DNA from 3 places in the Empedobacter sp. ULE_I140 genome. Region 1 is predicted to be linked to each of the others. Evidence: riboswitches for the same ligand, from Rfam matches in the RefSeq annotation. Region 1 holds a riboswitch; each other region holds the start of a gene.
What was found. A riboswitch is a leader RNA that binds a small molecule or an ion and turns the genes downstream of it on or off. The one in region 1 is predicted to bind S-adenosylmethionine.

Region 1 (10,553 bases):
TACTTAGGAAACAACTGGAAAGGCAATTTTGGCACAGGGATTGATTTAAATTGGATACCAAGATATTTGGTTCTTGATCAAAATGGAAAAATTGCAGATTATTACAGCGTAAAAGCTGATGATCCTAAAGTTCAAGAAACAATTGATCGTTTAAGAAATAAATAGTTTATAGTTTACCAACCAAATGGTGATTGAAATTAAAAAATCAATCACCATTTTCTTTTATTAATCATTAGAAATCAATATCTTTCATAGAATAAAAATAAATATTCTATAATTTTTTATAGATCATTTTTTGTATCAAACTTTTAGTTATTATTGCATTGATTTTAATACCCTTTTTATTTATATGAAAATATGCTTCGTAATGTATCCTTGGGACAAGGTTGAACCAGGAAAAGACACCACTATGCGAATTATTAAAGAATGCGTAGATCGTGGATTTGAAGTATCCTATTTAACAAAAAAAGATATCTCTATTGCCAAAGGCAAAGTTGTAGGAAACTGCAAAAAGATGATAACTACAGAAACAAATGATTGTGTTGAATTTTATCACACCATGAAATTTGAAAGTAGTATAAAAGATTTGACCGAATTTGACATAATTTTTATGAGAGCCGATCCACCAATTGATCCGCTTTTGTTGAATATGTTAGAATTAATCGAAGATAAAGTTTTCTTCGTGAATAAAATTTCGGGATTACGTAAAGCAAATAATAAAATATACGCCGCTTCTTTTGATGATGGTCTAGAAACAATTGTTCCTCAAACACTTATTACAAAAGATATTGATTTGATAAAATCGTTTGTAGAAGAAAATAATTTCGAGAAATTTATCATCAAACCTTTAGACGGAATGGGTGGTAAAGGTGTTATACTTTTCGAACGAAAAAATATTGGTAACTTAAGCTCGATTTGCGATTTTTATATCAATCATACCGGATATTCTCAGCCTATTATTTGTCAAAATTATATAGAAGGTGCAGAAAAAGGTGATGTTCGCGCCATTGTGATTAATGGTGAACCGATTGGTGCAATTATGCGTGTTCCTGCAGAAGGCGATCATCGTTCTAATATTTCGGCTGGTGGTTCTGCGATTAGACACGAAATGAGTGAACATGAGTTAGAATTGTGCCGTAAAATAGGAAAACAATTAAATGAAGATGGAATTTATTTTTGTGGTATCGATTTGATTAACGGAAAAATGGTTGAGCTAAATGTAGTAAGTCCTGGAGGAATTGTTCCTCACAATAATGTAAACAATAACAACGAAATTCAGAAACAAATCGTGTCGATGTTATTGGAGAAATATAAAGAATTTAAAGCATGAAATCCATAAGTATACAGCAAATTTTAGAGAATATTGAGAACGAAATTGTATTTGAAGCTTATGCAGAAGACGAATCATTCAAAATAAAAATCGACGAATACATTCCTTACGTTTGTGCTGCCATTCATGATGGTGGACAAATGCGCGAAGATATTCGCGAAAAATGTTTATTAAGCAATTATGAACGTTGGTACGAGGAAGATCCGCATACTGCTGAGTTTGTAGAAACTTTTCCAATCTTAATTCAAGGTTGTGATTCTCGATTTGAATACGATCTAAATCGTGGTCCAGAAACTGCTGTGTACGAAGAAGCTTGGGGAAAACAGGTTTGGAAAGAGCCTTTGTCGGTTTCTCAAAAACAAAAAAGTATTGCAAAACATCACGCTTTTTATGAAGTTTTAGAAGCTTTAATCAACAAGCTTGAAACTAAATTTAAGTCATGTTTGGTTTATGATATTCATTCGTACAATTGGAAACGTTGGGATCGTCCGGTTCCTGTCTTCAACATTGGTGCGGAGCGAATTGACAACGAACGTTACGGAAACTATGTAGAAAGTTGGCGCGATGAATTGGCGAATATTGAGTTAGAAAATATTCACAATTATTCAGCGATTAACGATGTATTTTATGGACGCGGTTATTTGTTAGAATTTGTTACAAATCGATTCAAAAATACGTTGGTTTTAGCGACAGAAGTTTCAAAAATTTATTGTGATGAATTAACAGGAGAATCTTTTCCAGAAATTATTAACCAAATTAAAGAAGGTTTTAAATCAGCGATTCTTAACCACGCTTATGAGTTTGTAAAAACGGAAACAACGTACAAAGTAGGTTCTAAGCAAGTAAATATTTTGCACAATGAATTAGAATCTGACTTGGTTAAAATTGATAAACAATTGTGCCAATTGGTTCAGAATTTTGAATTGTTAAGTGTTATCAATCCGATCAATTTAGAATTTGAAAAGAAGAAATTTTTAGCTTCAAAATATACATACGAACCACAATTTAAATACAATCCGCTTAACATTGATCCATTCGAATTTAAACGAAAATTATCGAATATTAAAGTCGAAAAAATCAATGATATTAGTATTCAAAATATGTATGTTAACACGATTAACGCTTATTTTGATAAGGTCGATTTATTAGCCAATCTTGGTACGGATAAATTTTTATACAATTCGTTGCGTTACTTTGGCGAACCATCCAAAAAAGATATCGAAAACGCGAACTTTATCCTTTATTGTCCTGAATTTAGAATGGATAAACAAGGAAATTATACAGAGGAAGAAGTGGTTAATCTTTTTAGAAATGCTACGAATGATTATGGTTTCAAATTTGACATCGAAGTTTCGGATGATATCGCATCAAAAGCACTTGTAATCAATAGCAAGAGAAAAGTTGTGATTAAACGTGGCGTTAAGTTTGACAAACGTTTTACAAATGGTTTAATTGAGCACGAAATTGGAGTTCACATGGTGACAACCATGAATGCGTTGGATCAACCATTAAAAATCTTTAGTATTGGTTTACCTGTAAATACATTAACGCAAGAAGGTTTAGCGATTTTAAGTGAATATTATTCTGATTCTATTAATCATAGCCGACTAAGAGAACTTGGTTTACGCGTTATGGCAGTTCATATGTTGACAAATGGAAAATCATTCAACGAAACATTTATGACCTTGATGGAAGAATACAAAATGCAACCAGAAGATGCATTTTATCTGACAACTCGCGTTTATCGTGGTGGTGGTTTTACAAAAGATGCACTTTACTTGAAAGGTTTGAAAACAATTTTGAATTATGTCGATCAAGGACGTTCTTTGGATAATTTATTGATTGGAAAAACTTCAGTTGAATACATTGATACAATTGACGAATTAGTTGAACGTAAAATGATTAATAAACCAAAATATCATACCAAAATTTTCAAAAAACATCTTGAAAATCCAGAAATCAACCCTATTTTACAATATATTTTTAACGGAATAAAAGATTAAAAAATAAAAACCCACTCAAATTTGAGTGGGTTTTGTGATTAATTCTCTTTCTCAATTCTTTTATCAAAATAGAATAATACAATTCCTAATGCAATAATACCTAAACCAAATAAACTTTCTTTTGGTTTTTGCATCAAAACGAAATAACAGATATATAAACTAAATGCTAAAAATATAGCAGGCAAGATATAAAAGAATTTACTTTTGATAATAGTTAATTGATCTTGTTTGATAAAGAAAGCTGTACAAACTGCTAATGTTGCTAATATTTGTAAAACAAACGATGTATAGGTAAAAATCACTTCAAAATCTCCTGAAAAAATTAGCAAAATACTAATTGCTGTATGCACCCAAATTGCACGAACTGGAATTCTATTTTTGTTCTCTTTCGCCATAAAATTCCACAATTTATTTTCGCGCGCTGTGGCTTGCGTCAAACGAGAACCAATCCACAAATAACCGCTAATCGTCGCAATTAATTGTAAAGCAATAAAGCAACTCACCCATTTTACATTATTTCCAAGCAGATTACCGAACGAAATATTTGCAACATTTTCTTGTCCAGCCAAAGTTCCTGCTGATGCATGTTTCAAGAAAACATAATTTAGCAAAACATAAGAAATCGTGACAAAAATAACGCCTATAAATAGTGCTTTTGGTAAGTTTTGTTTTGGTTGCTCAATTTCTTCTACGATGTATGAAGCCGAATTCCAACCTGTATAAGCAAAAGTAACATAAACCAAAGACGTCGCAAATGCAGGAAGTAACAATTCATTTTTCCAAGTCGAATCAAAAACTACCGCATTTGGCTCAACTGCTGGAGCAAAATAAAAACCTAAAACAATTAAAACAACAATAAATACAACTTTTAGAATAGTAAAAATATTCTGAAATTTACTACTCAAATTTAGACTGAATGATTGAAAAACGGCAACAATCAAAATCATGGCTATTGCAAATTCTTTTCCTAAATCAAACCCGAAAACATTCAAGTATTTTCCCATTGCCAAAGCCGCTAAAGAAATCGGCGCTGAGAAACCAACGAATAAAGAAATCCAACTTGATAAATAACCAAAAACGGGATGAAATGTCCGAGATAAATAAATATAATCTCCTCCTGATTGTTTAAATTTTGAAGCTAATTCCGAATAAATAAATGCGCCAATCAACGCTAACAATCCTCCTATTGACCACAATAATAAGATAGAAGTTGTATTTTTTAAATCAGAAATTTGATAACCCAAACTGGTAAAAACACCTGTTCCGATCATATTCGAAATCACTAAAGCTGCTGCGGTTTTCCAACCAATTTTTGAATGTGCCATACACAAAAAAGTGCCAATTGAATGTTTGAATTTACATTAAAATTGACACTTTGAATATTTTATTATTGATTAAAATTTAAAACTTGCACGTGCAAAATAATACGCTCCTGTCATCCCCATTTGAACTGGCGCATACGGAAAAATTCCATAATAAGAATTCTCATAAACTTGCTTGTCTGGGAAAACATCAAACAAATTATTTGCACCAATTGTAAAGTTGAAATTCTTTGTAATATCATAACCAATCGAAGCATCCGTCACCGCTTTTCCCGTATGTTCTTGGATACTTCCCCAAGGATATCCATCTTTTGTCACTTTTCCGAAATACGTGTTACGCACCATAAAATTGAATCCAGAAATTGCATAATTCAATCCTAAAGTTGCTTTTGTTTTTGGACTTAATGATTCGATAATATTGACTTGATCAGGACCAAAAAATTCTTCCGTTGGAATTGTTAAAGCTGTTGGAAAATGATAACCGACAATTTTTGTTTCGTTGATATTTCCTGATAAACTTGCATTCAATTTTCCTCGACCTAAACGAGTATCATAGGAAATTACTAAATCCAAACCTTTGGTTTCTGTATCAATTGCATTCGTAAAAATACGCGCTGTCGCTACATTATATTTTTCTAAAGCAGGATCTGTGATATCAGAAGTTAAGACAATTCGGTCATCAACTTTTATAAAATATCCATCCAATGTGATAAATAATTTTGAAGTCGGACGAAATGTTAAACCTAAACTTGCATTGATTGATTTTTCTTCTTTTAATTTATCCAAACCAATTTCTTTCGACAATTCAGACTCATTTCGAATAATTCCTTTTGTTACCAAAACTTGATCACCATTATCATTCAAGAATAAATCGGTATACGAATTACTGAAATATTTTTGTTGTAAAGAAGGTGCTCTAAATCCTGTCGAAATCGCTCCACGAACCGAATATCCTTTTGCGTATTCATATCGCATCGCTAATTTTCCGTTGATTGTACTTCCAAAATCTGAGTAATTTTCAAATCGTCCAGCTAAATCAGCCGTAAAATCTCCAAATTTCAATTCTCCATCTACATAAGCCGCAACTGAGTGACGATCACCTTTTACAACATTCAATGGAGAAAACCCTACAAAAGATTCAGATCCAGAACCTGAATAAGACGCTTCATCTCCAGCTTCAATTTTATATTGTTCAAAACGATATTCTCCTCCAAACGCTAAACTAACATTTTGATTGATTCGTTTCGAAAAATCTAAATTGACTGTATTTTGTAAAAATTGATGTTTCCCAGCGTAAAAATCGGTTGGAGAATTTAAGCCTAATGATTGATTAATTGAATTTTCTAAATCATACTTGAATGAATTTAATCCAAAAGTATTGCTCAAGTCAACTTTCCATCCATCATATGAATAACGTAATCCTGTAGAATTTGAATAATCATTTACATTAGATTTTAACGTTGCTTGAAAACCATTTGGATAAATTTTTAACGCATCTTCAGACAATTCACTTGGCAATCTTCTAAAACCAAATCCATTACCTTGGCGCAACGAAACTCCTCCAAATGAATAAAAATCTAATCGATCATTAATCGCCGTTTCAGCATTTACAAAAAATTGTTGATTCTTGATTGCCACATCTCCAATTTGAAATCTAAAATCTTTTCTCGAAAGCCCTAAAGCAGCAATTTTAGCGTCATCCACAGCTCTTGCTACATCTGGATCATCTGCAAAATCGTACGCGAAATTATCTCCAAAAATATCTAAATTATGATCTTTCGAGCGATTTGTTTTTTTACGTTCACTTACAACAGCCGAAAAAACAATCGAACCCGATTGTCCTAGTTTCGTTCCATAACTTCCGTTAAAATTGTACGTTTCTCCATCATTTCGAGAAGTCTGACCATACGTCAAAGACGCGTCACCACCTGGTTTAGATTTCAAAACAATATTTACAACTCCCGCAATTGCATCAGAACCATATTGCGCAGCCGCACCATCACGTAAAACTTCAATTTTATCAATTGCTGAAATCGGAATTGCGCCTAAATCTGTTCCTACAGAACCATTTCCAACTGTATTTTGGTAATTCACCAACGAAGTTGTGTGACGTCGTTTTCCATTAATCAAAACCAAAACCTGATCTGGTCCCATTCCACGCAATGTCACAGGATCGATATGCTCCGTTCCATCGGCAGATGATTGACGAACAGAATTAAAAGAAGGAATAACCACATTCAAAATATCATTCACACTCAATTGAGGAGAAGACGTTTTCAATTTCTCAACATCGATAATATCGACAGGAACTGACGAATTAACCACCGTTCTTTCTGATGTACGACCACCGATTAAAATAACTTCGTTAAGATTTGTTTCCTCCTTTTCAACTTCTTGAGCAAAAAGTGTAGATGCGCAAATAAATGCGAATGAAGCAAGTAAAAATTTGTTTCTTTTCATTTTTAATTATCATAAAACTTTCAAGAAACCAACAGATAAAAGTGAAATACTTTTACTCATCTTTCCCTCTAATAGGTTGGATTTAGCACCTTAGATTATAAGTCATCTGGTTGCTAAGGTTTCACAGGGCCAATCCCTCCACCTTTCTTGATAAGTTATGCAAAGGTAATGTTAAAAAATGAAAACGCAAACAATACTCTATCAATTTCATAGAGTTATTGAATTAACAACGAAATATCCAATTCTTGGCTTTCGTCTAAATTCATCATCGCATTGATTCGTTTGAATGATTTAAAATTAACTAAATCTGAAACTTTTATATTTTTCTGAATGATTTCGCCTGATTGTAACAAAGCTTCTCGCATTGTCCCTTTCAACAGAAAAGTTCGTGGCGTGATCCATTGAGAACCGTCAAAAAAAACAATATTCGAATAAATACAATCTGTAATATAATTTGATTTTACCAAGACCAAATCATCTGTTTTTGACTCTTTTAAATATTCATCAAAAAACCAACGATCTAAATATTTGTAGGAATAATCAATTTTATTTTCGATCTCAAAAAGTTGAATACTTTCAATGGGTTTGATTTGATACGATTGAAATTCTACCGATTGAATTTCACGATCATAAACAATTCTAACTTTATATTTTTCGTCCGTTAAATCTGTCGGAAACTTAATAATTTCGTCCAATAAAATCGGATTGATTTCAGTAAAATTATCATTTCTTGTTCGATCAAATCTCGCTTGATGAAATTCTAAATTTCGAAGTTGTTTGTTTACACAACAAATCGATTCAATAAATTGGAACATACACTTTTTGTATTAATTCTTCGTACTCTGCTTTTGCCTTACTTTTTGCTGTTATTCCTCCTCCACTCTTGAAAAATAATTCACCTTGATTATTTTCGATGAAACGAATCATCACAGCACTATCAAGATTTTCGCCATCAAAAACACCAAAAACTCCTGTATAAAAATTTCGATGATACTTCTCGGCTTCTAAAATAATTTCAACGGTTTTCTTTTTGGGCGCACCGCAAATAGAACCAGCAGGTAAAAGTTGATCGAAAATCGTTCCTAAATTTTGATAATAATCATCATTCAAATCGCCTTTTATCTCAGAACTCACTTGCAAAAGTGTTGCATCATTTGTCTTCACCTCATCCATGTAGCGATAATTTATCACCTCAACATTTTCGGAAACAAGACTCAAATCATTTCTGATTAAATCGACAATTGTTGCATGTTCGGCAGCTTCTTTTTCATCATTCAAAATAAGTTGCTTCGCATTTAGAATCGAGGCATCAATGGTTCCTTTCATTGGATTTGAAAAGATTTTTTGATCTTCAATTTTCACAAAACGTTCGGGAGAAAAACAAACAAATTCGTTTTTATATTTCAGTTTATATTTTGCTTCAGAAAACTGAAAAATTTCGTGTAAAGTCAAATCAGTTTCAATTTTTGTTGGAAGCGTTAAATTCGTTAAATATGAATTTCCAAACAAAAGATTATCGTGAACATAATTGAATTTTGGCAAATATTCGTCGAAAGAAATCGGGAATTTATTGAATTTAAAATCTTTCTGAAAAGATTCTTTTTTTGTTGAATCTACTTCAAATTTTATCTCATCAGGTAATTCATTTAACGGAACTACTTCTCCATTTTCTTTCAAAAAATCGATCATAAAAAAAAAGGGAACTTTTGCAGCTCCCAATTCATTCATTTTCGTAAAAATCGAATGCTTTGCTAACATTCGATAAAATTAATATTATTCTTGGTTTGTACCAAGTAGATCAATTTCTGTTTTTTCATCATCTGTCAAAATCATATCTTTTAACATAAAATAAACCATCATATAGCCAATTGGATAAGTTGCTAACGCACCTACATAACAAGCAATAGCTCCTATTGAAGCAACCAGACTAACAACAATAGCTATTAGAACCATCCACCAAAAATTCTTTTTTACGATTGCATAAGAAGTTTTCATTGCGTCAATAGCGCTCATATTTCCATAATGAATAAGATACGGAGCCAGATAAATACACGCTTGTAAGAACAATAAAAATACTGTCGCCACTAAGATGTATAACATACCAAAAAGCGATGAACCAATCATTAATGCTGGGTTTACATTTTCGGGATCATTAAACATAAGTGGTAAAAAAGAAAAAATAATGTATGGTAACATTACAACTATTGCGACTCCCATTACGATAAGTGTTAAAAGGAAATAGCTTCCTATATTTTTGAAACCTCCAAAAAAGTCACCTAGCTCTAACGACATTTTGTTTTCGGCACGTTCTGCACCAATCATAAATCCCATTATAAGTGGATACATCACAAAAAGCAATCCGATTATAGTGAAGGAAGTAAACATATAAATAATAGCTGCAACAAGAGCATAAATAACAAATGGCTGCCAATTATTTTGAAAAAGTTCTAATGATTGATTGAAATATTTCCCGATATCAAATTGGAATTTATTGTTTTTGTAATATTCAATTTTGTTGTAGTCTAATGTTTTCATCTTAACGTTGGTTTAATTGAAATTAATGTAAATTTGCTTGATTAGTAGAATAAAATTAATAATTGGTACAACATGAATGCAAACGATTTATTATCAATCATAAAAAATAGACGCTCTATATTTCCTCCGCAATACAATCAAGAAGAAATTACGCGCGAAGAATTGAATCAAATTTTTGATGCAGCAAATTGGGCGCCATCTCATAAAAAAACAGAACCTTGGCGTTTTGTCGTTTTAGAAGGGCCTGCAAAAGACCGTTTCCGCGAATACGTAAAGCGTGTTTATGTGCAAGGAACGCCAACAGATCAATTGAGCGACAGAAAAATAAATGCATTAATTGAGAAATGTGATAAGTCGAATAAAATTGTATTAATCAATTTTATCAACACAGAAAAAAATCCTGAATGGGAAGAATTAGCTGCTACTTCTATGGCAGTTCAGAATATGTGGTTAATGGCAAGTGCGCTAAAGATTGGTGCATATTGGTCTTCTCCAGCAAATATTATCGCCAATGTTGATGAGTTTACAACTATGGAAGAAGGTGAAAAATGTGTTGGTGTTTTCTATATGGGAAAATTTGATGGAGAAATCCCAGAAGCTATTCGTCAACCAATCGAAGATAAAGTGAGATTTTTAGAATATTAAAAATCTTCTGAAAATAATTTGAGAAAGACTACTATTTTTTAGTGGTCTTTTTTATTAAATAGAAAATCAACTCTTTATGATTTTTGTATATTTGAATAAATACTTTAATATGAAATACATGAAATCGATTTTTAACTACTTATTAGTTGTAATCTCTATTAGTTTTTTTACATCTTGCAAAAACTCTAATCTGCCTGTTTACAACGATCCAATCCCGAAACACGAAACATTTACAATTGATTCTAAAATTCTAAATGA
Region 2 (10,553 bases), 1.7 Mb from region 1:
TAAAGACGAATTGTTAAAAGATAATCCATACAACATCAATTATATTTTCCCTCAACAAGGTGAAAGAATAATTCTAAAATAAATAATAATTACGAATTTATCATTTAAAGTCAAGATAATTTTTAATCATTTTATTTTAGTCGGTCAATTTTTATTATTTTGATAAATTAACGCTATTGATTTTTCATTAATTCGTGTGTCTATTCTACATTTGAATAAACCATAAGAAAAAATGACCGCGCAAATAGGAGAAATTTTATTAATCGACAACCAACAATATATTATAGCCGAACAACCATTACATCATTATTTTAGAAAATTAAATCATCCACCTTATTTTACTCCGCCTTCGCCAACGTGCTGGAGAGGATATTATGGGAAATGGGAATTGAGAAATGACGAATTGTTTTTGATTAATTTCAGAGGATATTTGGATGATTTAGATGAAGTTGAATTGAATTATTTATTTCCAAAAAGAGAAGAAGTTTTTGCGAGCTGGTATTCTGGAATTATTAAAATTCCAAAAGGAAAATTATTACAATTTAATCAATTGACACATACATCTATTTATGAAGAAGATTTGATGCTGTGTTTTGAAAATGGAAAACTAATCGATTATATCGTTCATAGCAATTGCACAAATTCTGAACGAGAAGTTGAGATCTAATCAATCGAACGCTTCAAAGCTTGTCGGTGAATTCGTCTTGTTATTTGACCTTATTATTCTTTCGAATTCACCGATTTTTAATAAAATAAAGTTTAAAATGGTTTTCGTAAATTTGAGAAGCAAGCTTCTCCTCTACTTCATTTATCAACCAAATAGATAGTACAACTATGAAAAAAATATTAGTTTGTTTAATTTTAGTGATGACGCAAATGAATTATGGACAACAATTCTTGACTGCAGAGCAATCGGATCCAAAGAATTTTAATTGGATGAAAGGGTTTCCACCTGCAAAAGAAGATATTTTGTCCGCTATAGATGGTAGCTTTTTTAACTTTCCGGCTTTGCGTTACAGCGTTTGTCATATGCGCGAGTTTTTCCCAACTGTAAATGTTGCTTCGGCACAAGAAAACAGATATACTTGGGCAACTAAATTGGATCAATCTATCGATAATGTGACTTTTACTCCTTTAGAAACTAAAGAAACTATGACATGGAAAGAATCTTTGCAAAAAAATTATACCGATGGAATTATTGTTTTACACAAAGGCGCTATTGTTTATGAGAATTACTTTGGAGAACTAAACAAAAACGGAACTCATACCTTGATATCGGTTAGTAAAACCTTAACGGGTACATTGGGCGGAATGTTAGTTGCCGAAGGTATTCTAGATGAGAATAAAAAATGTAGTGATTATATTCCTGAATTGAAAACCTCAGCTTTTGGTGATGCTACGATTCGTCAAGTTTTGGACATGACCACAGCTTTACAGTATAGTGAAGATTACAGCGATCCGAATGCAGAAGTGTGGGCTTTTTCGGCTGCTGGAAATCCTTTTCCTAAACCTGCTAATTATAATGGACCTACAAATTATTATGATTATCTAAAAACAGTCAAGAAAAATGGTAAACATGGCGAAGCTTTTGGTTATAAAACAGTGAATACTGATGTGATGGGTTGGATTATTACAAAAGTATTGAATAAACCTTTGGCTCAAATTCTATCTGAAAAATTTTGGCAACCGTTGGGAACTAACTTTGATGGATATTACCAGATTGATGGTGCTGGAATTGCTTTTGCAGGAGGTGGATTTAATGCAAACCTTAGAGATTTGGCAATGTTTGGAGAAATGATAAGAAACAATGGTTACTTTAATAATCATCAAATTTTGCCTAAAAAATTGGTTGACGAAATAAAAAAAGGAGGAAATCAAAAAGCTTTTGCAAAGGCAGATTATAAACTTCTAAAAGGCTGGAGCTACAAAGATATGTGGTGGGTAACCAATAATGAGCATCAAGCATTTATGGCGCGTGGCGTTCATGGTCAAGCGATCTATGTTGATCCAAAAGCGGAAATGGTTATTGTGCGATTTGCTTCCAATCCGGTTGCATCGAATAGTGCGAACGACCCGTATTCGTTACCAGCTTATCATGCTGTTGCAAAATATTTATTGACTAAATAACAAAAAGCTCAACTAATGTTGAGCTTTTATTTTATATGATAATTTGTTCGAATTAATCTTCTGATTCTTCTACTTCCGATTGTAAGCCTTCTCCAAATTCACTTAAAGCAGAATTTAATGAAATCTCTGTACAATACTTAGATCCTAAATCTAATCCTTTTTGTAAAAACTCTTCCGCTTTTTCCTTTTCTCCTGTAAAATAGTAATACGTATAAAATAATCCGTATCCATCTGGATTTCCTAAATCAATCACACGTTGTGCTAATTGCTGTAACTCTTTATTTGGTTTTAATTTCAACTCTTCTGTTGCACTTAATGTTTCGAAAACACCACCAGATTGTTCAGCAAATTTATAGGCAAAAACTACTTTACAACTTTCATCAAAACCTTCTTTACACAGTTTTGCATTTGCAGCTTCATTTTCTTTTAATTTTTTAGTTAAACTTTCTTCATCAAAATCAAACAAATAGGTTGCATTATTTTTAAAATTAATATCATAATTCTCTGCCATCCAATTTGCACGTTGTGCTAATTTAGAATCTGATTGAGGTTTATTTTCGAAAGATTTCAAATTTGATTTATACACTTTTTTATCCACCCAATCTGAAATTCCTTTTAATTGATTTTTCTCTTTTTTGAAGATAAAAACCGTTTTTTCGACAAATATTATAACCGAATCATTGCGTTCTGTAAATTCGTAACCAACCTCATCAAATTCACCGATTGTTACTCTTCCTTTTCCATCAAATTTCAATGGATTATATAATTCATCTTTTGCTTTTGTTGTAAAAACGCCTTCTAACGTATTAGTCGCTTGTTGAGCAAAAAGTGCTGACACCATAAAGAATGTTGTCAATAAAAATAGTTTTTTCATTTTTTAGAAAGTCTCAATTAATATTACGCCAAAAATAAACGTTTTAATTCGTCTAAAACTCACTAATTATAGTTAAAAATAAATTTCTTTGTTATCAACCAAGGACTCGGATAAGGTAAAACACACCTGTTTATAATCAACCGAGGACTCGGGTAAGTTAAAACACATCTGTTTAGAATAAAAACGTCGCACAATAACTAAGCTTTCGTCTTGCCCAGAGGGCATGAGATGGAAGCCTGTTGAACGGAACCGAAGTTAGCTTTTAATTCTTATGGAGTTATCGAAGTTTAGTTTTAAGCTATATAAGCAGTATTTTATATGATTACTGCTTTTTTTTATGCTTACGTAGAATGCGAAGTAGTGAAAACCTTAGTTTTTAAAATAGTATATACTCCACAAAAAAAGCTCCTCTCAGGAGCTTTTTGGGTTATGCAACGTTATTTATATATTCTTTTTTGACAATTAGTAAAAGAAAACACGAGCAAAAGTGGGAGAAAATTTGTAGGATTGTAGTTTTACAATAAGGGGTTTGATTGTGATTTTTTGGTATATTTGAGTGTAAAAAAAAATATTATTAACTATTTTAAAAGTAAATAAAATCAAGATTTAATGACTAATACAATAAAAACAAATTGGAAAACAACTGATTTTCGTTTTGTAGCTTTTTTAGATATATTAGGTTTCAAAGATAGTATTATGAGAAATACTCATGATGAAATTTATTCTAGATTAACCTCTATTAACAAATTCAAAAAAAGTATAGAAAAAACAAATTATAGTACTCATCTTGATGGATGCTATAGTGATACTGAAGTGTATATCGTTAACTTCTCTGATTCAATTGTTATCTTCTCTAAAAATGATGATAAATATAATTTTGAATATTTCCTTATTATGGTCAGATATTTATTTGGGTGTAATCTTCCCCTTGTTAAGAACACTTAAAAGTAGAGTTTTTATTTAATATTATTGTATTATTATTTTGATTAATTTGAAATGTAGGAAAATCATTAGGATTTTTGACCTTACCATATTTCAATAAAAAGTTTCTAGGAGAAAGATATTGCAAAGAACTATGTGGTCTTTCATTGTTATACATCCACATCCAAATTTCTGTATAATTTTTCATTTCTTTGATATTTTCAAATAAATAAGCATTTAAAAAATCTGTTCTAAAAGTTCTATTAAATCTTTCAATCAAAGAGTTTTGCGTAGGTTTCCCAGGTTGAATATAATATAATTCAATGGCTTTTTTTTGACAAAATAGTTTTAGTTTTTCAGCAATAAATTCTGTACCATTATCTACTCTAATTTTCTCAGGTTTCCCTCGCCATTCGATTAGTTTTTCTAGTTCAGAAATTACTTTAGCTGAAGGTAAACTTGTGTCGATACAAATACTCAAAATTTCTCGATTAAAATCGTCTATAATATTCAAACTTCTCACGCTTTTTCCGTTTTCTAAACTATCATGCATAAAATCCATACTCCACGTTACATTTGGATAAATCGGACGTAAAAGCGGCTCTTTAATACTTGCAGGAAGTCTTTTTTTACGTTTATTACGTAGGTTAAGTTTCATCGAAGTATAAATTCGATAAACTCGTTTATGGTTCCAAGTAAAGCCTAAATTTCGTAAACGATAATGCATCATCCAAAAGCCCCAAGTTTGATGCTCGTTAGATAGTGCTATCAATTGAAAACGTATTTTATCATCCTCATCTTTACGTACTTTTTGATAATAAAAAACGGATGTTCTTAAGCTAAATAGACGACAAGCCCTGCGAGAACTTAGTTGATGTTTTGCTTTTGAATACAACACCAATTCTCGTTTTTCACAAGGCGTTATAGCTTTTTTTCGATAACATCTTTTAAAACTACGTTTTCTAAAGTAAGCTCTGCTACAATTTTTTTATATCGGGACAATTGCTTCTCTAGTTCCTTTAATTGAGCTAATTGATGGGCTTCCATTCCGCCATATTTACTCTTCCATTTATAAAAAGTGGGTTGGCTTATTCCATGTTCACGACAAATTTCATTGACTGTTTTGCCTTGATTTTGTTTTGATAAGATCTTGACGATCTGAACTTCTGTAAAATTGCTTTGTTTCATAATTATCCCTAAGTTAATAAACTATATTTTTAAACGTTCCGTTTTTTAGGGAAGATTACATGGGGAATGTATTAAAAATGGAATTCCAATAAAAGGAGGTATTGCATATGGAGAGATTAGTGTTAATAAAAGTGAACAAATTTATTTTGGACAACCAATAATCGATGCATATTTACTTGAAGAAGATGTTAATCATTTAGGCGTAGTTTTTCATAATACAATAGATAATTATTTAACCCGTTGTGCATTTTAAATAATTTGGGTTTTTAGATTATTAATATTTCGATTAAAGTATGTTTTATTAATGTACTGAACCACAGTAAGAGCAGTAATTTTAGCTAAAATTCTGGTTTTAAACCCTTCGAAAGTCTTTGCATAATTTCGTCTAATCATAAACTGATCACATAGTTGAGAAAATAACGTTTCAATTCTTTTTCGATACTTTTTGAATGGACAAAACTGAGGTTTATACTCTTTTTGATTGGATCTTTTCGGTGTTTCTAATCGAATATTAGCTTCATTAAATAAGTCAATTTGAATTGTTTGCGACAAATAACCTTTGTCCCCAAGTAGCAAACAATCATACATTTGAGTTTTAACATCTTTCAAAAAATGAATGTCATGAACAGATGCGGGACTGATATCAATACTCTGGAAAACACCATTTAAAGAACAAATAGCATGAAGTTTATAGCCATAAAAAGACATTTGCTGAGAAGCACAAAAACCTCTATTTGGTGCACTATACTGATGTTCTTTGCAAATTTTCGAGCGATTAATTCTTGCTATTTTACACACTTCCAACGGCATACTATCAACTATGAAACAATTTTCAAATTCATTAAATTCTTTCGCTAATTTGAGGCGAATACTATTAATTTGCTCTGATAATCTACGTTTTCTACGATTGTAAATACTACGCTCAATTTTACAACTTAACGCATTAGGAAGATTTCGAAATAAATGATTTTCACTATCAATACCCATAAATTCAGCTGTTAAGACAAGACTGATGAGTTCTAAATCAAAAAGTTTAGGTCTTCTACGTTGATAAATTAAAAGTGTATCTGTTGATATTTTTCGAAGAACTTCCAATATTCTTTCGTAATTTGCAAGTAAGTTGTTCATTGTAAATGTTTTGTAATTAAAACAATTTACTGATTTTCAATCAAATGAACAACTTTATTCTTTATTAATCAAAATGCACAACGGGTATTATTTATTAGAAAATCATGAAAATTTGAAAGATTTAAAATACTTATACAAATCTTTCTTTAAATATAAAACTCCTTTAAAATATGGAAAATTAACCCATAACTCAATAAATTGGTATAAGACTCTTATTGATAGTTATGATTCTGACAATTATGATTTAAAATATAATGAAATAGTTAATAAATTAAACAAATTTTATATAACTGCTTCTGGTAATCCAAGAAAATATATTGATAATACTATTGATTTATTTAAAGAATTATTAGACAAAGAAATTATAAATTTAGACAAGAAGACTATTTCTTAATATATTATATAAAATTCACTAAAAAAAAGCTCCTTATCAGGAGCTTTAGTTTTTATGCGACATTATTGATAAACTCTTTTTCGAGGATACCGTCTACTATTTTTTCAACCTTATCGATGTTTGCTTTTAGTAATTCGTTGTCTTCTATTTGTTCTATTTCGTGGAACTGTACATGTTTGTTAAACTCTTGCAGTTTGGCGTAATAACGTTTCAATTCTGCTTTGTTGAACAAGTTTCCATTCTTCACATAAATCACATGTATTTTTGATTTGATGTATTGCGAAACTTGCAATATATCGCCTCTATTGCGTGATATATCTATCGAATAAAAAATAGATTTCAGGTATTCGCTTTTAGCTGTTGGCTCTTTTACCAACCAATCTGTAGTCTTAGGACTTGCTGCTATCGGAATAATATTCAGCACCTTATTTGGATACAAACATGCCATTTCCCACGCTAATCCTCCACCTAAATCTGCACCAATAATGGCAAAAATCTCGTCTACTTCCAATTCAAATAACGTCAACCAAAACAATACCGCTACATCGCGTGCTGTAATGTGATCGCGTGGAATATAGTCGTACTTTATGGTTTCGGAAACGCCATTTCCAGGAATATCTATACAGATTACCGTATACTCATTAAGATCAATTGCTTTGTTTTTCCCCATGACTCCATCCCAATGATAGGTACAATCTGAATCTCCATGTAAGGAATGGTTAATCAAAATGACTGGAGCTGTTCCTAATGGAAGTCCAAAAAGTTGAAATGTTACCGAAACATTGTTTAAGATTGTGTTGTCCTCTAAGGGCCAAACTGGGATCGTTACTTGTTGTAAACTTTGCATTGTTTTTAATTTTATATTGGTAATTGTTGTTTTTGTTCAAAAAAAATCCCCATCGAAACTCGACAGGGAACATAAAATATATTAAAAAATAAAATCTCTTTTTAGTATACATGACTTTCCCACGTCTGGATATTCCAAACCTGTTTGCGAATCGACATATATAAGCACGTAAACTTCATTTTTTAATTACTTTGTTAGTCAAATGTATAAAATAATTTTCGGCAAACAATTAAATTTCTCTTAATTATTTGTAAAATTTTCTAAATCTCTATTTTTAATAACGAATTCGAAATATCTTCTTGAGGAGATTATGGTGATGTTTTCTTAATGAGAAGCTGAAATGAATTCAGCTTGACAATCCATGTATTTATTAGTTTATATTGTTTTTTAAACTTATTCGTTTAGATTCTTCATTTCCGTTAACGATTCATTCAGAATGACAATAGGTAAAAAATACCTACTTGAGGAGATTATAGAGGAGTTTTTTTGATGAGAAGTTGAAATAAATTCAACTTGACAATCTTTATTTTATTAGTTATAGCCTATTATATAATTTGAATAAAAATTCGTCAATTCGAGTGATTTTTAGAAATGTAATGAATAAAAATTGTATCGAGAATAGAATTTTATCTTCTAAAACTTTATTCTCGATACAAAATTCTAAAAGAATTTCACTCGAATTGACGGGTTTTATTGATAAAATTATCAGAATACATAACGGGTTCGTTATATTCTTTTTTATACAGAAGTATAAAAGTCTTGTCACCCTAAACTCGTTTCAGGGTCCTATCTAATTCAGAACATAAAAATTACAACCACATAGAGACATAGATTTAACAATATTGATGAATAGAGATAAATTGAAAAAAGAATAAGTGAACTAATATTACGATGTATCTATGTGGTAGAATATTAAAAAACAAATCAAGTAATTATTTAAAACTTTATTCTCGAAACAAAATCCTATTTAGAATATTATTCTAAATAATTGTTTTAAAATAAAATTATCAGAATACATTACTACATATTCAATTTTTTATGTAGTTTTACATCGTATTTCGAATCGTAGAAAACGATACCAACCGAGAGGAGTCTCCACGGTGGTAAAACAATACGGGAGTTCATCCAAAAACAACGAAAAATCCCCTATTATCGAAATACAATAATTGTTTTATTTTAACTATTTATTGTATGTCACAAAACATTTCTGAGCTTAATTTAGCTCCTATATCAGATGAAAAATTGGTCGATTTTATCAACCAACAATTACCTATTATAGTTCCTGCGCTAAAAGATCATATTGTCGAAGAATTCAAGAGAAGAGGTTTGGATTATCGTCATCTATACAATGTAAAAACAGATGAATTGAATATTAAACTTCCGCTTAGTTTGATTGATGGTTGCTTGTTCGAGCGTAATATTCCCAAACCGCCTTTGGTAGGGAATTTCTACGCTGTTGTACATAGATTGAGAAATTTTTTGCAACATAGCAAAGAATTGAACGGAAAACGCCTTAAAACGTTTCATTATATCTTCGATCAACTTTATTTACCTTATGAATTGATTGATATTATTTCGGAAGATGATGTCAAAAATCTAACTGAAGATGATGTATTTATTACCTTCAAAAACTCGAAACAACATTTCCCGAACGATAAGATTATCAATAAAATTCCGAAAAATAATTTATTGATTACCGTCGACAAAGGGAATTATTACCGCGGTTTGGATAAAGTAATTTTGTCGCATCATAATACAATTATCAGAGAAGAAAACTTGAATAACGTAACTGCATAACTGAAATTGCTTTCGACAAATCTCTATATTTGTTGAAAGCAATTTTATATGACGCCAGAAAAAAGAGAATTAGTAGAAGCAAGTTTTAATCGTTCGGAAACCTTAAAATTTTATAACGCATCACTTATCGAATGCGAAACGGACTATGTTTCGATTAAGATTCCAAAACAAGAAATGATGACACGTAAGCACGGAATGTTTAATGGTGCTATGATTGCTTCTTTGGTTGATGTTTCATCTGGTTATGCTGCTGTTTCTCACTATGACGACGATTGCTACGTGGTAACAGTTGAGTTAAAGGTGAATTATTTGCGACCTGCTTTGGGTGATTATTTACTATCAAAAGCCTATGTGATAAAAGGCGGAAAAAAGATAAGCACCATACGCACAGAGATTTTTGTGGTTGATGAAACTACTAACAAAGAAACCCACGCTGCTACTTCTTTGGTGACTATGATGAGAATAAAATGATGCAAGATTTTCTTACCATTGATTATTTAGAACACGGAAATGAAATACAACACAATGTGTTTCATTTGTTGCGCAATCATCAAATTTTAGAAAAACTTGACACATACAAACCTATTGTCGTAGGTACAATTCCGATTGAAATCAATATTGAAAATAGTGACATTGATATTATTGGTGAAACGTCTAATTTTGAAAAGGCCGCAAATCATTTATCAAAGAATTTTTCTCATCATATTGAATTCAAAATCGATCAATTAACAAACAATAACGAAACTTGTTTGACGTGTAATTTTAGAATTGATACGTTTGAAATTGAGATTTATTTAGAGAATAAGATTCCAACCGAACAAAATGCCTATCGACATATGCTCATTGAGGCGAAACTACTTGAAAAATTTGACGAATCATTCAAAAACAAAGTCATCGAACTTAAAAAGAATGGTTACAAAACTGAACCTGCTTTTGCAAAAGTTCTTGAGTTAAAAGGTAATCCATATCTCGCCTTATTGAAGTATGAAGTAGATTAAACAGTTTTCTTATAACGCAATTAATTAAATCAATTCAACTTGTTATTTTCTTCTTTTTTGTTGATTTACTTTTATAAAAAATCGCAGAATGAAAATAAGAGAATTACAATTGTTTACAAATGAGTTAGAAAAAACGAAATCATTTTATACAACTATTTTAGCTTTTGAGTTAATTGAAGAAACAGAAAATCAGTTTAGCTTACAAGCTGGTTGGACAAGATTAACTTTTATAAAATCGGATGAAGAACATATTTATCATTTCAGTTTTTTAGTTTGTAA
Region 3 (10,553 bases), 1.1 Mb from region 1:
TTTAATCGTATCATTCATTACATTTTCTAAAGCTGGTTTAGCTAAATCTGTCATTTTCAAGAACCATTGATTTGAAATTTTAGGCTCAATCACCGCTCCTGTTCTTTCAGATGTACCAACTTTATTATTATAATTTTCTACTTTTTCAAGTAAACCTTTTTCTTCTAATTCTTTCTCGATTTCTTTACGCGCTTTGAAACGATCTAATCTAGCATAATTTAATCCTAAATCATTTAATTTCGCATCATCCGTAAAAATATCAATAAAATCTAAATTATGTTTTTTACCTAATTCGTAATCGTTCACATCGTGTGCAGGCGTAACTTTAAGACATCCTGTACCAAATTCGATGTCAACATATTCGTCTTCGATAATATTTACTTTACGACCAACGATTGGAACAATAACTTGTTTTCCTTTCAACCATTCATATCGCTCGTCATTTGGATTGATACAAACTGCAGAGTCACCAAAAATTGTTTCAGGACGAGTTGTCGCCACAACAATATATTGATCAGTTCCGTCAACTTGATATTTTAAATGATATAATTTTCCATTTTTATCAACATGAATAACTTCTTCGTCAGAAATATTTGTCTTTGCTTCCGGATCCCAATTTACCATACGGTATCCACGGTAAATTAATCCTTTGTTATATAAATCAACAAAAACACGTTGAACAGATTCAGATAAATCTGGATCCATCGTAAATTTCGTACGATCCCAATCGCAAGAAGCTCCTAACTTTTTTAATTGGTCTAAAATAATTCCACCATGTTTATGCGTCCAATCCCAAGCGTGATTTAAAAATTCTTCACGACCGATATCAAATTTAGAAACACCTTCCTCTTTTAACTTCGCAACAACTTTCGCTTCAGTAGCAATTGAAGCATGGTCTGTACCTGGTACCCAACAAGCGTTAAATCCACGCATACGCGCACGACGAATTAAAACGTCCTGAATCGTATTATTTAACATATGTCCCATGTGCAAGACACCTGTTACATTTGGTGGTGGAATGACGATTGTGTAAGCTTTTCTTTCATCTGGAGTAGATTTAAAATACTTCTTCTCCATCCAGTATTCATACCATTTTCCTTCAACTTCCGTTGGCGTATATTTAGATGCGATTTCCATTATTTATATATGACTTAAAATAAATTTGGGCAAATTTACACAATCTGCCCAACATTTCTAAGATATTATATAATTTGTTTATTTATTCAATAAATCAATAAGTTTAATTAAATCTTGTTCTTTTTTTATGCTAAGTTTATTTGTACTTACAATTTGATTTACGTCTTTATCTGTAAAATCTTTAAATTTTTTAGTTGAATTTGGAACATTATACATTTTATCACTATAACCAATCAATAATTTCTCTTGTTTAAAATAATTTCTCTTATTAGAAGCATTTAAACCACCAGCACCAAGACCATCTACTCCATCATTAGATAATTTTCTATAAAGTACAATTTTTCGATCTAAAGGTGAAAATACTTGTAAATATCTTGATGTTAATGTACCCCCATCAATATAACTTACATACTTAAGAATTTTACCATCATCGAATCTAATAGTCTGGTTTGATAATTTATTCATTTTATATAAATATCCATCTCTTAAAAACTCTAAATCGTCTAGTAATGCATTATATCTAAAATTCTCCTTTTCTTTGAAACCATCTATACTTGCAGGAAGAAAATTAACATTAAAATATTCATCTTTATTAGTAACTCCTTCTGTATATTTCTGTTGTTTTACTTCTGCAACAATAGTTTGTAGATTATATTCATTAACAGTAGCTGTAGAAGACATTTGTGCATTAGTAAAATTGTAAACTAGAAGCATTATTGTAACAATTATTCTTTTCATATTAATATATATTAAACCCGTTGTGCATTTTGATTAATAAAGAATAAAGTTGTTCATTTGATTGAAAATCAGTAAATTGTTTTAATTACAAAACATTTACAATGAACAACTTACTTGCAAATTACGAAAGAATATTGGAAGTTCTTCGAAAAATATCAACAGATACACTTTTAATTTATCAACGTAGAAGACCTAAACTTTTTGATTTAGAACTCATCAGTCTTGTCTTAACAGCTGAATTTATGGGTATTGATAGTGAAAATCATTTATTTCGAAATCTTCCTAATGCGTTAAGTTGTAAAATTGAGCGTAGTATTTACAATCGTAGAAAACGTAGATTATCAGAGCAAATTAATAGTATTCGCCTCAAATTAGCGAAAGAATTTAATGAATTTGAAAATTGTTTCATAGTTGATAGTATGCCGTTGGAAGTGTGTAAAATAGCAAGAATTAATCGCTCGAAAATTTGCAAAGAACATCAGTATAGTGCACCAAATAGAGGTTTTTGTGCTTCTCAGCAAATGTCTTTTTATGGCTATAAACTTCATGCTATTTGTTCTTTAAATGGTGTTTTCCAGAGTATTGATATCAGTCCCGCATCTGTTCATGACATTCATTTTTTGAAAGATGTTAAAACTCAAATGTATGATTGTTTGCTACTTGGGGACAAAGGTTATTTGTCGCAAACAATTCAAATTGACTTATTTAATGAAGCTAATATTCGATTAGAAACACCGAAAAGATCCAATCAAAAAGAGTATAAACCTCAGTTTTGTCCATTCAAAAAGTATCGAAAAAGAATTGAAACGTTATTTTCTCAACTATGTGATCAGTTTATGATTAGACGAAATTATGCAAAGACTTTCGAAGGGTTTAAAACCAGAATTTTAGCTAAAATTACTGCTCTTACTGTGGTTCAGTACATTAATAAAACATACTTTAATCGAAATATTAATAATCTAAAAACCCAAATTATTTAAAATGCACAACGGGTATATATTAATTATTTTAGTACTAAAATACAAAAAAAGGTAGACTTTTTGTATTATTTATTTTAACTTTGGTTACAAATTAATTATCGTCATGAAAAAATTAATGTTTTTAGGTGCTTTTGCTTTAGGCGTTACAAGTTTATTTGCTCAAACACTTAGTTTAGAAAAAGAAGAAATTCAATTTGGAAATATAAAGTTGAATACCGAAGTAACAGCTAAGATGAAAGTAACCAACTCAGGTGATAAACCTTTAATTCTTAAAAGCGTTGTTGGTTCTTGTGGATGTACAGTTCCTGAATATCCTACAACACCTATCGAACCAGGAAAATCTGCGGATATTACCGTTAAATATTCAAGTGGTTCTGTGACTGGAGATTTCAATAAATCTGTAACAATCACATCTAACGATCCAGTTTCTTCTCGAAAAATTTTCAGAATAAAAGGAAAAGCGGAATAATTGTAAAGCAAGTTAAATAACTTGCTTTTTTCTTTTTATAAATTAAAAACCATTATCTACCTAATAATCTTGAAGTCACATGATTACTAAATGTTTCAATTTCATTTGATTTTAGAAATTTAACCTTCATTGTTCCATCAAAATCTTCAACAGAAATGATTTCAATTTCATCATTCAAATGAATATTTTTTGAATTCAAATACTTCAAAAATTCATCAGAAGAACCAATAACAGCGCATATTTCTACTTTATCACCTTCTTTAAATTCGGCCAATTTTTTGTAATTGATAATTTCTATTTTTCCATTTTTATCTGGAATTGGAGAACCATGCGGATCTAATTTAGGAAAATTCAATAATTCGTCCATTTTATCGAAAAAAATTGGACTTTGAATATGTTCTATTTGCTCAGCAATTTCATGAACTTGTTCCCAACCAAATCCCATTTTATCTACCAAAAACATCTCTGTTAATCGGTGTTTTCTTACAATCAAAGAAGCTTTCAGAATTCCTTTATCAGATAACCGAAGTGGTTTATACGATTCATAAATCACCAATTCTTTTTCAGCTAATTTTTTCATCATACTGTTTACAGTAGGCATTTTTATTTCCAAATGCTTACTCAAATCCTTCACATTCACTTCTCCTTTCCCATTTTCAGAAAGATGAAATAATGCTTTTAGGTAATTTTCTTCGACCAATGAATTCATGGAAACAAATATAGTTGAAAATTAAGTAAAATTTAAAAATTCATTTTTAATAATATTTTTGTTAGATTTGTCTAACTTTTTAATTTGATTATAAATTTTACTTAACATGAAAACAACATTTTATTTATTCATCACCTTAACCTCCATTCTATCAAATGCTCAGGAACAAAAAGATTCTATTTATATGGAAGATTCTTCAGAAAATTTAGATGAGATTGTAATTACAGGAACAATGAAAGCTGTAAGAAAATCTGATAGTCCAGTTCCAATTGAAATCTATACACCAAAGTTTTTTCAAAAAAATCCAACACCTTCATTATTTGACGCTGTACAATTAATAAATGGTGTTCAACCACAACTAAACTGTAATGTTTGTAACACAGGTGATATTCATATTAACGGAATGGAAGGTCCATATACCATGATTTTAATTGACGGAATGCCAATTGTTTCTTCTTTATCTACTGTTTATGGTTTGAGCGGAATTCCGAACTCTTTGGTAGAACGAATAGAAGTTGTAAAAGGACCAGCATCTTCCCTTTATGGAACAGAAGCCATGGGTGGTATAATTAATGTAATTACGAAATCTCCTAAATCTGCTCCAAAATTATCTTTGGATGCTTTTACAACTTCTTGGTTGGAAACCAATCTTGATGGTGGATACAAATACAATTTAGGAGAAAAGGTAAATAGTTTATTTGGTTTTAATTACTTTAAATATGGTAATAAGAAAGATAAAAATAACGACGGTTTTACGGATGTAACGTTACAAGATCGCATCACGTTATTCAATAAATTTGATTTTGAACGTCAAAAAAATAGAACAGCATCAGTTGCTTTACGTTATTTATACGAAGATAGATGGGGAGGTCAAATGAATTGGAAAAGAAAACTACACAGAGGAAGTGACGAAGTTTATGCCGAAAGTATTATGACAAATCGTTTTGAAGCGATAGGAATGTATCAATTACCTATAAAAGAAAAAATAATGACTCAATTTTCTTATAATTTTCATCAACAGAATTCATTTTATGGTCCAGAATCTTATCAAGGAAAACAACAAGTTATTTTTGCTCAAGCTTATTGGGATAAGATAATTGGACAACATAGCTTACTTTTAGGATCTTCATTTAAATATACTTATTATGATGATAACACAAGAGGTACTGGAGAATATGATGAGGATAATAATCTAATCAAGAATAACCCAATGAATACACAGATTCCTGGTATTTTTGTACAAGACGAATGGACATTAAATTCTGAAAACAAATTATTACTTGGTTATCGATTTGATTATGATAAAACACATAAAGGAATACATTCTCCAAGAATTGCATACAAATTTTCACCTTCATCTCATCATACTTTAAGAGCAAGTTTTGGTACGGGATTTCGTGTTGTGAATGTCTTCACAGAAGATCATCGTGCATTAACTGGAGCTAGACAAGTAGTTTTTGAAAATGAATTAAAACCTGAAAAATCATATAATGGAAATATTAATTATGTATTCAAACTACCAACTTCTTTCACCGCTTTAAACTTTGATTTTACAACATTCTATTCTTATTTCACAAACAAAATTATTGCTGATACAGATACTGACGAAACAAAGATTATCTATGACAATTTAGATGGACACGCAATATCTCAAGGAGTTTCTTTAAACATAGATGCAACATTTGACTTTCCTCTAAAAATAATGCTTGGCGCAACCTATATGGATGTATACAAAAAAGAAGATGGAGAAAAAGAAGTTCAATATCATGCACCAAAATGGTCTGGAAATTTCTTAGCAAGTTATACATTCAAAAAAGGTTTTACTGTTGATTTAACCGCCAATTATAATGACAAAATGAAATTACCTCAAGTAGAAAATGATTATCGACCAGAATATTCAAAACCAACTGTTATTGCAAATATTCAATTAAGTAAATCATTTAAGAATAATATTGAAATCTATGGTGGAATCAAAAATATTTTTAATGTTTTACCAAAAGGCGATGTTATTGCTCGTTGGTGGGACCCATTCGGAGAACCTGGAAATGGCGTTACTCCTCCTAAAGGAAGAAACGATGTTATTTTTGAACCAAATGATTACAGCTATACACCTATGCAGGGAACAAGAGGTTTTATAGGTGTTCGATACAATTTACGTTAATGAAAATCTGGTACTTCATATTCATTTTATCATCATTGAATCTCCAAGCACAGATTTCATTAGAAAAATTTAATTCAATTTCTAATGAAAATCCTAAACCAATTCTACTTTATTTTTCGACAAATTGGTGTAGTTACTGTATGATTCAAAAGAAACAATTAAAAAAGGATAAAGAATTACTTCAAATTCTAAATAATGACATTTATTTTATTGAATTTGAAGCAGAAACAAATGAATCTATTATCTTTTTAAACAAAAAATATGAACCTAAATCGAATAAAAAAACTCACCTATTTTTAGAAGAATTCATTGATAAAAATGAACAAATTAGTTATCCATATTGGGTTTTAATCTCAAAAGATTATAAAATTGAAATGACTTATACTGGATTAATTAAAAATAAACCCCTAAAACTTTTATTGGAAAAGTATTTACAAAAACCTTAATTTTTAGATTTACAAAAAAGCCTCAATTAATATTGAGGCTTTTTAATCACAAAAATTTACTCAAACGCAATTATCGAAAGTTTTGGATTTTCAATAGTCTCTTTTTGTTTGAGCTTTTCTATATCAATCACACCAACAATATGATTGTAATTTTTACTCTGATAACGTTCTTCTATTTCATCAAAAATATTTGAAACATCATCTGCTTGATTCTCAAAACCGATATAAATTCGCTTCTTTCCTGTTTGATTAAAAACTCCTTCTTCTTTGTTTTCATATTTTCGAATCGAATATTGATAATCATATTTCAACGCAGAAATATCACTCAAAACAGCCGAAGAAGTTGGGAAACGCCCTGCTCCTTTTCCATATAAAAATTGCTCATCTGAAAGCGAACTTCCAATCAAAACTCCATTATATTCGTTATTCACAAGCGCAATTGTTTTATTTAATTCAACAAAAGTTGGCAAAACTGTTGATGTAATTTCACCCGTTTGATGATTAATTTTAGAATTAGCAATCAACTTTATTGTATAATTTTTTTCTTTTGCGTATTTAAAATCTTCAACTTTCAATGAAGTAATTCCTTTTCGAATAACTTGATCAACATCAATCTTTTTACCGAAAGCATGCAACGTAATAATTGCTAATTTACTCGACGCATCAAAACCTTCTACATCAGCCGTTGGATCAGCTTCTGCAAAACCACTTTCTTGCGCTGCTTTTAAGGCATCTTGATACGACTCATTTTCATTCGCCATTTTCGTCAAAATGTAATTTGTTGTCCCATTTACAATTCCAGATACATAATTCAATAAATCGTTATCAAAATATTCTTCTAGATTTCTAATAATCGGAACTGACCCGCAAACAGAGGCTTCATAAAGAAAAGAAACATTGTTTTGTGCTTGCAAATCCAATAATTCTTTGTGATGATCTGCAATCAATTTTTTATTTGCACTTACCACATGTTTACCTTTATTGAACGCTTTTATAATGATATCATGTGCCGCATCAGCATCCGAAATTAACTCAACAACAACATTTATTTCATCGTCATTTAAAATATCATCCGCATTAGTCGAAAATAATTCAGACGGAGCATTTCTAGATTTAGAATTATCTTTAATTACAATTTTTTTAATTGCAGCATTCAATTGTGGTTTTTCTTCCAATACCTTGTAAATTCCTTCTCCTACAACTCCAAATCCGAACAATCCGATATTTATTTTTTTCATTTATTTGTTTTGTTTTTAATTATTTACCAAAGAAAAGTGAAGAAAAAAAATGGTTCAATCGCATAAAAACAATTGAACCATTTTGAATAAAGAATATTATTGAAGATTGGTTTACAGTAGTTTTTATTCATCTTTCCTATAAGGATGGATTTAGCACCTTGATTCATTAATCAGGTTGCTAAAGTTTCTTTGGGCCATTTCCCTCCACTTTTCTTGATAAAATGTAAATTTTAATGAACTATTTCTGAGGACAAATTTAGGCGAAAGAATTCTATATATCCAAATTAATTTCATTTCTTTAATTTAATATTTTCCGTAATTATAGATAAAAATACACAAATAATGAATTTTATTCTATAAATATTTATAGACAAAAATAATTTTCTAAAAAATACAATTAAAAGAAAAAACAAATCTTAATAATTTTTAATAAAACCCTATTTTTATTAAAAATATTCTAAAAACTACAATTTTCAATAACTAATTAAAATATTATTTCTTTAAAATAGTAATTTTAAAGAAATATTTTCTAAAATAAATTTCAAAAATGACCTATTAGAGATTTTGAACTATTTCAAACAAAAATTATTTCTATGAACCAAGTTTCGAACTCGTTTTTTTCAATCTTGATTTTTTTATTCTCAATACTTTAAATAATTTTGCACATAGCTTTATAAAGAAAGATGGAGGGAATAGGCCCGTTGAAATCTTAGCAACCCAAAGTATAGTTGGGTGCTAAATCCTACTCAAATAGAGAAAGATAAGGACTTACCTCACACTTCTTCCCATAAGGCTTTTAAAATATTTAGAATGAAATTAGACGATATACTAAAAGAGCGTATTGTTATTTTAGATGGTGCAATGGGAACGATGATCCAAAAGCACAATTTACAAGAAGAAGATTATCGTGGAGAACGATTCAAGGATTTTCATACTTCTTTAAAAGGAAATAACGATTTATTGGTTTTAACCCAACCTCAAATCATAAAAGATATTCACCGAGAATATTTGGCTGCTGGTGCAGATTTAATCGAAACAAATACGTTCAATGCCAATATTATTTCGATGGTTGATTATGACATGGTTGATTTGGTTGATGAATTAAATTACGAAGCCGTTCGTTTAGCGAAAGAAGCGTGTGAAGAGTTTTCTACGCCAGATAAACCTCGTTTTGTTGTTGGTTCTTTAGGCCCTACAAACAAGACAGCCTCTATTTCGCCACAAGTAAATGACCCAAGTTATCGCGATGTAGATTTTGATATATTGGCAAATGTTTATTATCGTCAAGCAAAAACAATGTTAGAAGCTGGTGCCGATATTTTACTTGTTGAAACTATTTTTGATACTTTAAATGCAAAAGCAGCATTTTATGGAATTCAAGATGCAATAGAAAAAACAGGAATCAACGTTCCTTTAATGGCTTCTGGTACAATAACAGATAAATCTGGACGTACACTTTCTGGACAAACAACAGAAGCTTTCTTGATTTCATTAGAACATATTGATTTAATTTCAGTTGGGTTAAATTGTGCTTTAGGTGCAAAAGATTTGATTCAATATTTAGAAGTTTTAGCCGAAAAAGCACCATTTTATGTCAGCGCATACCCAAATGCTGGTTTACCAAACGCTTTCGGTGGATACGATGAAACTCCTGAAATGATGCGAGATTTTATCAAACCCTTCTTGCATAAAAAATTGGTAAATATTTTAGGTGGATGTTGTGGAACTACACCAGATCACATCAAATTGATGGCTGATTTAGCAAAAGAATACGAACCTCGAAAAATTAATGTAGAATGTCAGGCGTAAAAATTCAACTTTCTGGATTAGAACCTTTAATTGTTCGTGAAAATTCAAACTTTGTCAACGTTGGTGAACGTACAAATGTTACTGGTTCTAAAAAATTCTTGCGATTAATCAAAGAAGAAAAATTTGAAGAAGCACTTCAAGTTGCACGTGATCAAGTAGATGGTGGCGCGCAAATTATCGACATCAATATGGATGAAGGTATGCTTGATGGTGTAGCTTCTATGGTGAAATATTTACGTTTGATTGCTTCTGAGCCTGATATTTCGAAAGTTCCAATTATGATTGATTCTTCGAAATGGGAAATTATTGAAGCTGGTCTAAAAAATGTTCAAGGTAAAGCGATTGTCAACTCAATTTCTTTAAAAGAGGGAGAAGAATTATTTATCGAACATGCGAAGAAAATTAAACGTTACGGTGCTGCAACAGTGGTTATGGCGTTTGATGAGAAAGGTCAAGCGGATAATTATGAACGTCGAATCGAAATTGTAAAACGTTCGTATGATATTTTGGTAAATCAAGTAAATTTCAATCCAAGAGATATCATTTTTGATGTGAATATTTTCCCAGTTGCAACAGGAATGGAAGAACATCGCCGTAATGCCATCGATTTTTTTGATGCAACAAAATGGATCAAAGAAAATCTTCCGCATGCGTTAGTTTCGGGTGGAGTTTCGAATGTTTCATTTTCCTTCCGTGGAAACAATGCGGTTCGTGAAGCGATGCACACGGCGTTTTTATATCACGCCATTAAACACGGAATGGACATGGGAATCGTCAATCCAGAAATGATTGAGATTTACGATGATATTCCAAAAGATTTATTAGAACACGTTGAAGATGTTTTATTGGATCGACGTGACGATGCA

Region 2: linked by a shared signal. The riboswitch ahead of ACTS9J_RS11265 (hypothetical protein) and the one ahead of ACTS9J_RS02950 (TonB-dependent receptor plug domain-containing protein) in region 1 are both predicted to bind S-adenosylmethionine.
Region 3: linked by a shared signal. The riboswitch ahead of ACTS9J_RS08255 (homoserine dehydrogenase) and the one ahead of ACTS9J_RS02950 (TonB-dependent receptor plug domain-containing protein) in region 1 are both predicted to bind S-adenosylmethionine.

The regions. Positions count from the first base shown of each region.
Region 1 is NZ_JBQMTX010000001.1:619,258-629,810, reverse strand. Features, by position in the region: gene ACTS9J_RS02970 (TlpA family protein disulfide reductase) at 1-165, shown strand, start outside; gene gshB (glutathione synthase) at 350-1,330, shown strand; gene ACTS9J_RS02960 (flavohemoglobin expression-modulating QEGLA motif protein) at 1,327-3,333, shown strand; gene ACTS9J_RS02955 (APC family permease) at 3,372-4,658, opposite strand; gene ACTS9J_RS02950 (TonB-dependent receptor plug domain-containing protein) at 4,728-7,115, opposite strand; SAM riboswitch class I at 7,169-7,272, opposite strand; gene ACTS9J_RS02945 (aminotransferase class IV) at 7,331-7,930, opposite strand; gene ACTS9J_RS02940 (aminodeoxychorismate synthase component I) at 7,914-8,873, opposite strand; gene ACTS9J_RS02935 (hypothetical protein) at 8,889-9,650, opposite strand; gene ACTS9J_RS02930 (nitroreductase family protein) at 9,723-10,295, shown strand; gene ACTS9J_RS02925 (alpha/beta hydrolase) at 10,405-10,553, shown strand, end outside.
Region 2 is NZ_JBQMTX010000001.1:2,356,838-2,367,390, forward strand. Features, by position in the region: gene ACTS9J_RS11215 (MBL fold metallo-hydrolase) at 1-82, shown strand, start outside; gene ACTS9J_RS11220 (hypothetical protein) at 233-667, shown strand; gene ACTS9J_RS11225 (serine hydrolase domain-containing protein) at 835-2,127, shown strand; gene ACTS9J_RS11230 (hypothetical protein) at 2,180-3,001, opposite strand; gene ACTS9J_RS11235 (hypothetical protein) at 3,611-3,946, shown strand; gene ACTS9J_RS11240 (IS3 family transposase) at 3,933-4,820, opposite strand; gene ACTS9J_RS11245 (transposase) at 4,844-5,110, opposite strand; gene ACTS9J_RS11250 (IS982 family transposase) at 5,360-6,238, opposite strand; gene ACTS9J_RS11255 (hypothetical protein) at 6,351-6,632, shown strand; gene ACTS9J_RS11260 (alpha/beta fold hydrolase) at 6,685-7,479, opposite strand; SAM-I-IV-variant riboswitch at 8,528-8,622, shown strand; gene ACTS9J_RS11265 (hypothetical protein) at 8,671-9,276, shown strand; gene ACTS9J_RS11270 (PaaI family thioesterase) at 9,325-9,747, shown strand; gene ACTS9J_RS11275 (DUF4269 domain-containing protein) at 9,747-10,274, shown strand; gene ACTS9J_RS11280 (VOC family protein) at 10,363-10,553, shown strand, end outside.
Region 3 is NZ_JBQMTX010000001.1:1,743,708-1,754,260, reverse strand. Features, by position in the region: gene ACTS9J_RS08290 (valine--tRNA ligase) at 1-1,137, opposite strand, end outside; gene ACTS9J_RS08285 (hypothetical protein) at 1,216-1,851, opposite strand; gene ACTS9J_RS08280 (IS982 family transposase) at 1,977-2,855, shown strand; gene ACTS9J_RS08275 (DUF1573 domain-containing protein) at 2,959-3,324, shown strand; gene ACTS9J_RS08270 (metal-dependent transcriptional regulator) at 3,377-4,033, opposite strand; gene ACTS9J_RS08265 (TonB-dependent receptor plug domain-containing protein) at 4,140-6,194, shown strand; gene ACTS9J_RS08260 (thioredoxin fold domain-containing protein) at 6,194-6,640, shown strand; gene ACTS9J_RS08255 (homoserine dehydrogenase) at 6,697-7,878, opposite strand; SAM riboswitch class I at 8,003-8,101, opposite strand; SAM riboswitch class I at 8,547-8,645, shown strand; gene ACTS9J_RS08250 (homocysteine S-methyltransferase family protein) at 8,689-9,687, shown strand; gene metH (methionine synthase) at 9,675-10,553, shown strand, end outside.